DNA from 2 places in the Pseudoalteromonas sp. AOP7-A1-14 genome. Region 1 is predicted to be linked to the other one. Evidence: riboswitches for the same ligand, from Rfam matches in the RefSeq annotation. Region 1 holds a riboswitch; the other holds the start of a gene.
The links. Region 1 has a riboswitch for lysine ahead of lysC (lysine-sensitive aspartokinase 3). Riboswitches for the same ligand answer to the same signal wherever they lie in the genome.
Positions count from the first base shown of each region.

Region 2: it holds a riboswitch for lysine, as region 1 does, so the genes downstream of both, dapA (4-hydroxy-tetrahydrodipicolinate synthase) here and lysC (lysine-sensitive aspartokinase 3) in region 1, are expected to answer to the same signal.

Region 1 covers NZ_JBQSVO010000088.1:7,700-13,807, forward strand. Annotated here, with positions in the region: gene ACT3RM_RS13180 (ATPase) at 1-656, opposite strand, end outside; gene ACT3RM_RS13185 (condensin complex protein MksE) at 656-1,201, opposite strand; gene ACT3RM_RS13190 (hypothetical protein) at 1,207-2,502, opposite strand; lysine riboswitch at 3,349-3,521, shown strand; gene lysC (lysine-sensitive aspartokinase 3) at 3,599-5,002, shown strand; gene ACT3RM_RS13200 (4'-phosphopantetheinyl transferase family protein) at 5,116-5,850, opposite strand; gene ACT3RM_RS13205 (sodium-dependent transporter) at 5,981-6,108, shown strand, end outside.
Region 2 covers NZ_JBQSVO010000077.1:1,767-7,874, forward strand. Annotated here, with positions in the region: gene acnB (bifunctional aconitate hydratase 2/2-methylisocitrate dehydratase) at 1-880, opposite strand, end outside; gene ACT3RM_RS12120 (OmpA family protein) at 1,158-2,213, opposite strand; gene ACT3RM_RS12125 (protein adenylyltransferase SelO) at 2,626-4,041, opposite strand; gene ACT3RM_RS12130 (DNA-3-methyladenine glycosylase I) at 4,052-4,747, opposite strand; lysine riboswitch at 4,915-5,104, shown strand; gene dapA (4-hydroxy-tetrahydrodipicolinate synthase) at 5,245-6,108, shown strand, end outside.

The sequences.
Region 1 (6,108 bases):
TAAAAGTCAACTTTGGAGTTGGACATGTGTCGCTCAAACACTCTTAGCATAAAGCGTTTAACATCGCTTGCGCCCAATTTATGCAAGTTTAATATGCGGCGAAATATCTCTTTGTATATAGCTGAGTCTTGCACATTATTAAGCGGGATCATTTTTAAATTTATATCACCATCATACGCAGTAGCACCGCCCATTAATAATGCATTTAATTCTTGGGCTTTAAGTTCGATAGGGTTAAAACCTTGCTCTTTTAAGTGACTAAAAAGCTTGGTGAACTTAATAATGGTTTTGCCCTGGGTATACTGTTCAAGATTTAGCTTGCCTTGATAGCAAAAAAATTGATGTGCGTAACCGGCAATTTTACCAAGGCCTGCAACGCCTATAACTACAGGGCCTTGTGGCAGGTCAGCTTCGAGTAAAATGTATGATTGGTCAGACGAAAAGTAAAACTTACGGGTTTCGTCTAAATCGTGGCCGTCCCATTCAGTAAGGCGTAAATCATTTATAAGTGGGAATTGTAGGGCATTTATTACCGAACTTTTACCGGTGTTATTAGGCGCACAAATAGAACTACTTTTATCCAGCGGAATAATGCATTTGGCATAGCCTGCGGTGTTCAAAAGTGCCAGTTTGCTGAGGCCGTAAAGGTTTTGCATTATTCGTCCTCTCCTAGGTAGGTTTCTTCGCTTACTTCCATTAATGCATCTATATAACGATAAACAGGGGGTTGTAACATAAAGCCGGCTTCTACTTCACGACAAAGACCTAAGCGGATCATGCGTAGGTATACATCTTTTCGTAGATCAGAGCCTGAAAATATCTCTAGTTGATCAAACAGGTGCTTGTTTTGTTGCACTAAAGTTTGCATTAGCTCCAAATCGTTCACTTCATCAAACAATGCGCGCAGCGGGTCTTTACCTGTATTGGCATAATGCTCAATTAGAATATAAATCGTTAAGGCTATCGCGCGGGAAATTTTCCCCATGTTTGGTGTACTTTCGTCGCTAGCTAAGTAATAAAAACCGCGGCTATCGTGTTGTAATTCGTGGCCAAGAGCGGTAAAAAGTACGCTATATTGTTCAATGTATTGGTCAAGTTCTTGCCACATTACGGTATCTTGCTCACTAATGTGATAACCCGTCACAAGCTTTTTATTAATTGCTTGTAGGTGGCTTAGTTCATTTAAATTAATTTGGGTCATAGTAATTACTCACACCCTGTTTGAGATTGTTTTGCGTCAATAGGTTTTGTATTGAAAGGCTCTGTATTAAATGGGAATAGCGAAAAGTGTTGACCGGCAATTTTAACTCGCATTTTTTCATCGCTTTGGCTTATTTCAATGTCAGTATCACTGACTAACTTTTGATATAAAAACAGCATTTCGTCGGCTTCAAGATCAGGATAACTATCACCTAAAAAGGTCAATAGCGGCTGTGGCTTTTTACGGTTTGTATTAAAGCGCTTTTTAAAATTGGCTTTCACATTATTATAATCTGGAATGTTAGGAGCTACGTAGGCTGGCACATCGTGTTGGTCAGGTAGTTCGTATTCACTGTGCTCAAACTCAACCAGCCCGGCCATGTAAGCGATAATATGGCGCTGCTGGCCTAATGAAAAGCGCTGCGCGTCAGATACAAAATGAGGTTGCACGGTACTTAGCATATTATCTACACCATTTTTACGCACTAAACCAAGCACTTTAGCGGCTTGGCGGGTGATTAAGTTATTACGACGTAGTTCTTCACGCAGTGGCATCAGCATATCCGCACTTTTGCGTAGGCTTTCACGGCCGATTAAATGCATTTCTAAAATACGAGTACGTAGTTGCTCAAGCATACGCTTGTCTTGGTATGCCTTACCAGAGCGTTCAATGTGCGCTATTTGGGCACTTATTTGTGCTTCAATGGTTGTTAAGCAAGCATGAAAGTCACCACGAATATCAACCATTTCAAGCATTGGTTCGATGTATTCATCAAATGCTTCAATCACCGCTTTATAACGTTTTTGTAGCGATTGTACCGCGTTATTGGCTTTAGCTTGTTCTACTATATTTAAGATTGCATTTTCATTGTGCGTAAATAACTTCATTATTTTTCGCACACGATCATCCATAATGCGGCTAAAACGGCGTAATTCGTCAAAATCGTCAATTTCACCGGCATTAGCTAGGCGGTTACCAAGGCGTGATAAGTCATCAACTAGTACGCTAATTTCTTGGGCTAGGCCTAAATGCTCTTCTTGCAATAAAAAAGTGGCAAAGTCGGCGATTGCTCGGTTAATTTCAAGCTGTGACGATTTCGCCAAGGGAATTATTATATCTTGGCTTAATAGCCGGTTTGTTTCTTTGTAAATACGCTCATTTGACCATGATGGTTGCTTTTGTCTTATGGCATTTTGTACGTCTTTTAAACTGAAATCAGCCATCTTAAAACGTTTAAATAACAGTTCTAACATGCCCCAATGCTCAGTAATGGTATTTAGTAACTTTTTAGCTGGGATCATAAGCTCCAAAATCCTAGTTTTTGCTTTAACAGCGATTAGTCGCAGAGTTGTAAATCAGCAATAGTTTTACACAGCCTTTGATACTAGAGTGCTCGTCGTGTCGCTGTTTGCACTTAATATGCAATTTTATACTTCTATAAAGGTTATTCAAACACCACGGTAACTGCAATTATTTTAACCTTGATAATGCTTGCATTCGTGCTCATCGCTATAGAGGGTATTATCCATGTAAACAAGGGCGAAACTACCTTTTCTTTGGCAGTTAATGCTGAATTATCTTATTTATCTCGGAGCTTAATGGGCAAAGGCCCGAAAAAATACAACATTAACTCGGCCACTATATTTAGAGATTGCCGCACTCTAGCTGTTTTTAATAGCTGCAATGAGCGCTGTTGTTTATTTAAACTCGTAAGGTTTTATCCAAAATACAGTGAATAGAATAATGCCAAGCGCGATTAGCAAACGCAAGCTGATGTTTTTGGTTGGTGTTTTTTCGTTCTTATTTTCATCGTTTTCTGAGCATATTACTGCCGTGTTTATATCTCTTGTGGTGTTATTGCTTTCGAGCACTAAAACGACCTTAATATTAAGTGTGTCTTATTATTGACTATGCAGCCGGTATTGTTGCGATAAGTAAAGTAAATACACTGACTTTTATGAGTTTTACCTATGTCAGTGTATTTATTAATTGCTTATAAGTTAGGTTATAGGGCTCTTATATTGCAGATAGTTTGGGTATAATAACTTTAAAACAACTTGACAGCTAGACGTCTAAACGATAAATTCCAAACCCCGCTTCTATAGCGGGCTTTGTTATTTTAGGCGTTTACTTAAACGGTTAATATAACATTCAGAAGAGGTGCGATACTTAGGTACTTAATGTGAGGCGACGTAAGCCTGTGACCATTAACGAGGGAAGTACTCGCCGAGAAAAACAACTGAGCGTCGCGGTGGTTTTTCGGTTTATGGGGCTGAATCCTCAAAACTGTCACCAAATTAGGTGGAGAGCTTCTGGCAGTGGACTTTTCTTATCAAGCACCCCCTTGCCAAGTTCTTCTTGTATTATCGTGGTATGAATGCCACAAAAGGAGACGACATGAATACCCAAGTAGCTACAAATAACGCACAGCAGCCTACTCATATAGTAAAGTCAGACTATGTGGTCGCTAAATTTGGTGGCACCAGCGTAGCTAATTTTGATGCGATGAGTCGTTGTAGTGAGATTATTGTAGCCGATAGCAAAGTGCGTGTAGTGGCAGTGAGTGCCAGTGCCGGTGTGACTAATCATTTAGTAGCGCTATGCAATAAAGATTTATCAACAGATGAGCGGTGCAGTAATATTGCAGGCGTGCTGGCTATTCAAGAGTCTATTTTAAGTGAGCTATCACTGGATGCCGATTTAGCCCATGGCTATGACGAAACCATTAAAGCGTTTCAAGTACTTGCCGGTGAGCCTTTAAAAACAAAACAATCACACGATGAGCTATTAAGCTTTGGCGAACGGTTGTCGTCGTATTTATTTACCCAAGTACTGCGTTTAAATGGCTTAAATGCACGACGTTTTGATGTACGAAAAGTATTAAAAACCGATAGTCAGTTTTCCAAAGCGACACCAGATGTTGCTGCAACAGCCGCAGCGGCAAAAGAGTATTTAATACCGCTATTAGAAGAGCAGGTGGTTGTTACACAGGGATTTATTGGCTCTGATGAGGATGGTAAAACAACCACGCTTGGTCGCGGTGGCTCTGATTACAGCGCTGCATTACTCGCTGAAGCCGTAAATGCTAAAAGCGTACATATTTGGACAGACGTAGTGGGTATATTTAGTACTGATCCGCGTTTATGTGTAAACGCTACGCCTATTCCACGGCTAAGTTTTGACGAAGCCGCTGAAATGGCAACCTTTGGCGCAAAAGTATTGCATCCTGCGACTATTTTACCAGCAAGTAGAAGCCATATTGGTGTATTTGTTGGCTCAAGCCGCGAACCGCAGTTAGGCGGCACCTGGATTGAAAAAGAGAAATCTAACATACCGGGTATTCGCGCTGTTACCCAGCGTAAAAACCAAATATTACTAACTCTTAAAAGCCCTGAAATGTTATTAGCCAGTGGCTTTTTAGCGCGAGTATTTACAATTTTAAGCGAGTTTAGTATTTCGGTTGATTTAGTTACTACCTCCGAGATAAGTGTAGCCATTACACTTGATAACGCGCCTAATGCCTCGCGCCCAGAACTTGATCAGGACTGCTTAGATAAATTGGCCAAGTTTTGTCATGTATCGGTTGAAAACAACTTAACGCTGGTGGCCTTGATTGGTTCTGAAATTCAACTTCGCCAACATGAAATTAATTTAATGCAGGTATTAAGTGATTTTAATATTCGCTTAATATGCCATGGTGCGAGTAAGCACAACTTATGCTTTTTAGTTGAGCAAGGTGAATCAGATCTTGTTGTTCAAGCAATCCACCGCCGGTTATTAGAAGTTGAAACCGCCGCGTAATTAGCTTACATGTAGGTGCCTGGCTGTAAGTATTGAACCTTAAGCGCTGATTTATTCAGCGCTTACTAGGCTCTAACTAGTACAAAATACTCTTTTTCACCACATGACATTACTTAGTTTGGGGTTAATAAAGTATTAATGTCTTCAATATAATAGCACTGCCAGTTAGTACTTTTGCTGACTACGCTAATATCAAAATTGTTATATCTAGCGCTCACAGCCGTTAAACTCGCCTTTTGAAGTTCATCAAATATATTTGGGCTGAGTAGTTTAGCGATGGGCTGGCTGGTGGCTTTCGCTAAGGCTTCCTTCAAAGTCCAAATTCTAAAAAAACGTTCAGCTGAATGTTGCTTATTTGCAGTTATTAAATTGACTTCATCTGCATGATAAAAATGCTTTGCGAGCTTTTCAAAAGGGCGTTTTAAAGTTATTTTTTCTATATCAAACCCAAACGCAATGCGCTCAGGGTTTAACGCTGCACCTACAAAACCATTAGAGTGAGATAAACAGCTGCTAAACACGGTTTCACTACCCATAATATGTATAAGTAATTTACTGCTTTTTTCGTCAAATTCAGAGCTAATATGATTGGCTGGGGTATTTTTAAATTCAGTTGCGTGTTGTTTAACTAAATATTTTAGAAGTAACCGAGTGGCTAAATATTCTTGCTTAGCTTTAATGCTTCTACGGCGGTTGATCACGCTTAGTTCAAATTCACTTAATAGGATAGGTAAATCAAATTGACTAATATTAAGAGAGCGGGCATCCAATAATAAAATATAATTTTGCGTGTTTATTTGCTCAAATGGAGCGATCGTAAGTTGTTTTGTAAAAAAAGACGATGGCATAAAAGCTCGATTGGTTACTTTTAAATCAGTTGATTTACTTCCCGTACAGCACAGCGCAAATAGTTTACTGGTTGGGTGCTAAATATGGTTTAATTCACATCAGTGAGAAATAATAACAGATAGTAGATGTATGGCACAATTGCGCGATGGTTTCCAAAGCCGCCTTGGCTTTGTTTTAGCAGCTTCAGGTGCTGCGGTAGGGTTAGGTAATATTTGGGGCTTTCCCACGCAAGCGGCGAATCATGGTGGCGGTGCGTT
Region 2 (6,108 bases), on a different contig from region 1:
TTGGTAATGCACCTGAATCTTCCATTGTATTGAAAAAAATAGGCGCAATTTTATTACCTAAACAAATGCCGCCAACGCGCTTGTTGGGAACGTGGGAGATATCATCACCCATAAACCAAAGTACTGAGTTCGTTGCTGATTTACGCGAAGAACCCGTACCTACAACATCGCCTACATAAGCAAGCGGTAAGCCTTTCGCTTTTAGCTCTGCAAGTTGCGAAATTGGACCTACTTCGCCGTCGTTGTCAGGAACAATCCCCTCGCGCGCATTTTTTAGCATAGCTAAAGCATGTAAAGGAATATCGGGACGTGACCATGCATCAGGTGCAGGAGAAAGATCATCAGTATTCGTTTCGCCAGTTACTTTAAATACCGTTACTGAAATTTTACCCGCTACTGCTGGCTTATTAGTAAACCACTCGGCACTTGCCCACGATTCAATAACTTTTTTAGCATGAGTGTTACCTGCTTGCGCTTTTTCTTCAACATCATAAAACGCGTCAAACATTAACAAAGTGCTTGAAAGGCCTTTTACCACTATTGGCGCTAGTGATTCGTCATCTAAAAGCTCAATCATCGGTGCGATATTATAACCACCTAACATAGTCCCAAGAAGCTCAGCTGCTTTTTCTTTAGAAATTAAAGAAGAAGATACTTCGCCTTTAGCAACAACGGCTAAGAAGCCCGCTTTAACATAAGCAGCATCATCCACACCCGGCGGTACACGATTAACTAATAAATCTAGAATGAATTCTTCTTCACCAGCCGGTGGGTTTTTAATTAATTCGATTAATTCAGCCGTTTGCTGAGCGTCTAATGGCGCTGGTACGATACCTAACGCGGCGCGTTCTTCTACGTGTTTACGATATTCTTGTAGCACAATATTGCCCTCTTGGTGACGTTAAAGCGCTCGGCTATGCGCGTTGGCGCGAAAATCACCAAACACTTGTGGTATTCTTACTGGTTAATTATAAAGCTTTTAAGTATAGATTAAAATCCATCCAGTAACGCAAAACATCATACTCGCTATAAACCCCATGAATAGAACTATAAAAAATCGCTATTTTAATGAATATCAATTAACTACTAATAATAATTATTATTTTTAAGCATAAAAAAACCCAGCCGAAGCTGGGTTTTTAACTATAAATAATCGGTTATTTACGCATTACTTTAACGCGTTCAACAGACTTAAGTTGTGATTCTACACGACGGTTTTCAGCGTGAGCTTCAAGCGTATAATCTTCATTCTTAAGGCGCTCTTCACCATATCCAACTGTAGAAATTCTATCAGCACTGATGCCATCTTTAATTAGCTCTTCGGCAACATCATCCGCACGTTTTTCAGATAATGTTTTATTATAAGCGGCTTCACCAACTGCAGATGAATGACCTTCTAAAACAACAGTTGTTTCAGGGAACTCTTTTAAGAACTTAGCTACTTCTGCAATATCATCAAAGTATTTTTGATCAACCATCGCCGAATCATGAGGGAAAGTAACTAATAAGCTAGTTGTTACTTCTTGCTCTTCGTACACAGTACAACCTGTAGCATCAACTGCATCTGTCATAGGAGTATTTGCACATTGATCGTCTGCATCAATTACACCATCATTATCAGTATCTGTTGCAACAACAGGTTCTGGAGCTGCTTCAACCGGCTCTTCGACTACTGAACTCTGACCAAATAAGTAGTTGATACCTAATTTAGCATTCACATCTGTATAGCCACGGTCAAGACCTTGGTAAACTGATGTTTCAGCATTAAAGAATAGGCCATCAGTAATAAAGTGCTGGTAACCAACACCGGCGTTTAAGAAGGTATTATCAGTCGCGACTGTAATTTCTTTTACACCGAACAAGCCATAGAAAGGGCCGCCGTCAAAGTGATAAAGAGCATCAATACCATAGCGCTCTCCATCTACATCGTCACGATTACCGTTTGGAATTGGATTAGCTAAGAACGCATTAAAGTCCATATCTGCATACTCAAGACGTGCACTCCAGTTATCACTGAAACGGTAACCTGCTTCGGCACCCCAATTTGCAGACTCATTAACTTCTAAGTTTTGGTACATATTAAGATCTTTCCAAGAGGCGTCGTAATAGTCACCGAACACACCAATGTAAAAACCTTCTGTTTTTTCTGCTGCAAATGCTGATGCGCTAGTTGCAGCTAACGCGATTGCGATTGTAAGTGATTTTAATTTCATTGCTTCCTTCCCATTTTAACAATTAAACTTAACGAATAAGATTGTGACTAAATACTTTCAGTCCAATACGATTTCAACTAGAGTACCCAATGCTTCGTTAATGATTACTTAACGAGCATAGAAAGTTTGTAATTTTTATACAAACGTTACTTTAAGTTTAGGTGCTCTTTAATTATAGTTCAAATAGAATATTTTACTAAACTTCTAAAAATTCACATCAAATTTTGTAGTGTAGTTTTCCAATACATCCTTAACACTAAGGTATAAAATGCAATCTACCATTATAGGTACATTATATTGGTTAATTTAATATCAGCAAGCTAAAAGCAATAATATTGATAAATATAATCAATAGGGAATGCCTATGATAACTTACTTAAAGCTTAACGCTCCTAACAACCGAACTTTATACTTAGGTGCCACAAAAAGTTTGATAGTTTTTATCTAGGTCCCCACTAACATCTTGGTATTTTGATATTTCATTGTCAGCCTGATACGGATTTTTCAACACGTTTAAAAACTCGTCTAATTGCGCACTATGCTTATGTTCAATAAAGTCGCTAATAATTGTTTCAATTATATGGTTTCGCGGTATAACCCTAGGGTTTGCTTCACTCATTTTACCGTAGCTGAACTCATCGGTTCTCGCCAGCCACTTTTTCGCCCAACTAGAAAGTACCGCTGGTATCATTTGTGGGTCTTTTAAACTTTGCGTTAGATCGTTAAAAGTATTGGTATAATCTAAGTTATATTGCTTTAGCAAGGTCAATAACTCTGACACCAACTCGTTATCACTTGCTTGTGAGCGATTTAACCCTAGTTTTTGTTCCCACATTTCAGTGAATGCTTGGTTAAACTGATCTGCAAAATGATTTATTATCGAGCTAAGTAATTCAACGGCTTGCTCTTCATCATCACTAATCAGTGGGATTAGGCTCTCTGCCAGTCGTGCGCAGTTCCAATTAGCAATATTGGGCTGATTACCAAATGCATACCGACCTTGGTGATCTATTGAGCTAAACACAGTATCAAAGTCAAAGTCATTCATCATCGCGCATGGGCCGTAATCAATAGTTTCCCCACTTACTAAAGTGTTATCAGTATTCATTACACCATGAATAAAGCCGACTCGCATCCAACTAACAACGAGTTCAATTTGCTTTTGCATAACTGCGTTTAAAAAAGCCAAATAACGTTCAGTGCCCGTTGCTTCTATTTTTGGGTAGTGGCGTGCGATAGCTAAGTCTGCAAGTGCTTTTAATCCAGCTACATCACCTTGAGTTGCTAAATATTGAAATGAGCCTACGCGAATATGACTACTAGCTACTCGCGTAACAATCGCACCGGGTAAAGGGGTTTGACGATATACAGGCTCACCACTTGCAACAACCGCTAGGCAGCGAGTTGTTGGCACACCAAGGGCATGCATGGCTTCGCTCATAATATATTCACGTACCGCAGGGCCTATACTACACCGACCATCCCCCCCGCGTGAAAATGGCGTTGCTCCCGCACCTTTAAGCTGAATATCCCACGCTTGGTTGTTTTTATCGACTATCGCGCCAAGTAAATGCGCACGTCCATCACCAAGACGTGGTGAAAAGTGGCCAAATTGATGGCCTGAATAACCCAGTGCGACTGGCGCCACATCGCTATTTATTTTATTACCACTAAAGTAAAGTGCTTGCTGTGATGAATTTAAGTCAATATTTAGCTCTTCAGCAATATGGTCATTCCAAAGTAAAACTTCGGGTGCACCAACAGGGGTCGGTGTATCTGTAACGGAAAAGGCATCCGCAATATCAGTGTAACGAGAAATAAGTTTCATAAATCACCCTTTAATTAGCCTTAATGCCAACACGGTTATCACCTACACTGTAAGCAACAAGTAAGCTTAATTCTTGCAAACTCAAACCACTTTGTTGTTGCTGCTCATTAAAGAAATTCTGAGTGCTTTGGAGTGATTTTTTAGTTTGCAGACCACCATCAATGATCTTGTGACTACGTAGGTAACTTTCAACATCGCGAGATAACAAAAATGTATCTTTACCTAAAGTCCGTAAAGTATAAGGTCCTGTATTACCGCCTAATCGTGCACCGTGCTTTTTTAAGTATGCCCATAAACCAATAATATCTTCACTTGGCCAATTAGCAATAAATTGGCTAAAGCTACTATGCTCACTAGCTGCTTCATGGATCATATAAGCGTTTTCAGGAATAGTTTGTACTTTTTTAAAGTTACGAACAATACGTTCGTCACTTGCTTTTTGCTCGAGCATGTCCGGAGGCATCATTAGTAATTTCTCGATACTAAAGTCCCAAAAAACCTCTCTAAAGCCGGGCCATTTGCTATTGATCACTGACCAATAAAAGCCACTTTGAAATACTTTGCGTGTAAACTCCTCAAGCCAAATATCATCACTAATGGCCATTAGTTGCTGGGCTGTATTTGGGGCGACTAATAGTTGTTGTAACATGGCTTCGCCGCCTTTACGCTCAAGCGCTCGCTGGTATATATCTTGAAACTTTTCCATTACTCAATTACCCCTGCAAATCTTTGTATTAGTGTACGAAAAAATTACACTATACGTAACCATTTACTAAAAACGATCGCCTAAAACCTGCTTGACACCTAGACGGCTAAAATGCTTTAATCTCTGCTCATTCCCTATTTATGTGTGTTGGCTACAAGCGAGCACTCAGGGCTGGAAGAGGTGCGTTATTCAGGTAGCGTATGGTAGGAGCACACACTCCATCGACCATACGTGAGGGGAATTAACGCCGAGAAGTGTTTATCGTGTGATATAAGCATTTCGGGCGACTAGGTTGAATCCTAGCGACTGTCACCAAGTGCAGACACTGCAACTATTTGGTGGAGAGCTTCTGGTCTTAGTAATAATAAGGCTATTGTGCCCTATTGTTTTAAGCCCATTCGCTCTTCGAATTATAATATGTTCGATGACGCATACATGGCAAAAATTTATTAACGCCTGCCAATTGATTCATCGAACGCTCTATAAGTTCGTGAGAGATGATCAACAACTTTAATTTAGATGACTTCCCATTATGGACAGCATTAGTTACGCCGTTTAACCAACAAGGCGAAGTAGATTATGATGCTTTAACTGGACTTGTTGCTCAGCAACAAGCTGCCAATAACGGTATTTTATTACTTGGTAGCACCGGTGAAGGCTTAGCTTTAACACTCAAAGAACAACAAACGATTGTTGAGCATGTATGTCAATTAAACCCGAGAGTGCCATTAATGGTCGCGGTGGGTGGTATGAACTTAAAGCAGCAAATTGCTTGGGTTGAATATTGTAATCAACTCCCTATTGATGGCTACTTATTGGGTTCACCTCTTTATGCAAAGCCCGGTGAAGTCGGGCAAACACATTGGTTTGAAAGCCTGCTGGATACCAGTCGCTTTCCTTGTATGTTATATAACGTACCGGGGCGCAGTGCCGTTGATATACCCGTTAATGTTGTTCGTAATTTACAGCATCATCCACGGCTTTGGGCACTAAAAGAAGCTAGTGGCGACATCAACAAGTTTGAAGCATTCAGAGAAACCGCTCCCAACCTGGCAATGTTCAGTGGTGACGATGCACTGATGCCTTACTTTGCCCAAGCTGGCGCTAAAGGCTTAGTATCGGTAGCCGCCAATGCGTGGCCTGAGCAAACTCACGAATTTGTTAAGCGCAGCTTAAGCGGTCAACATCCCAATTTATTTGCTGATTGGTCTAAAGCCATTAAGAGCTTATTTTCCGTGGCAAGCCCAATTCCCGTAAAAGTATTAATGCATCAACAAGGTCGCATTAATACTCCCTATTTACGACCCCCGCTAACTCATTGTGAGTTAACGCAAACTGATTGCATTACCAATGCGAACAAC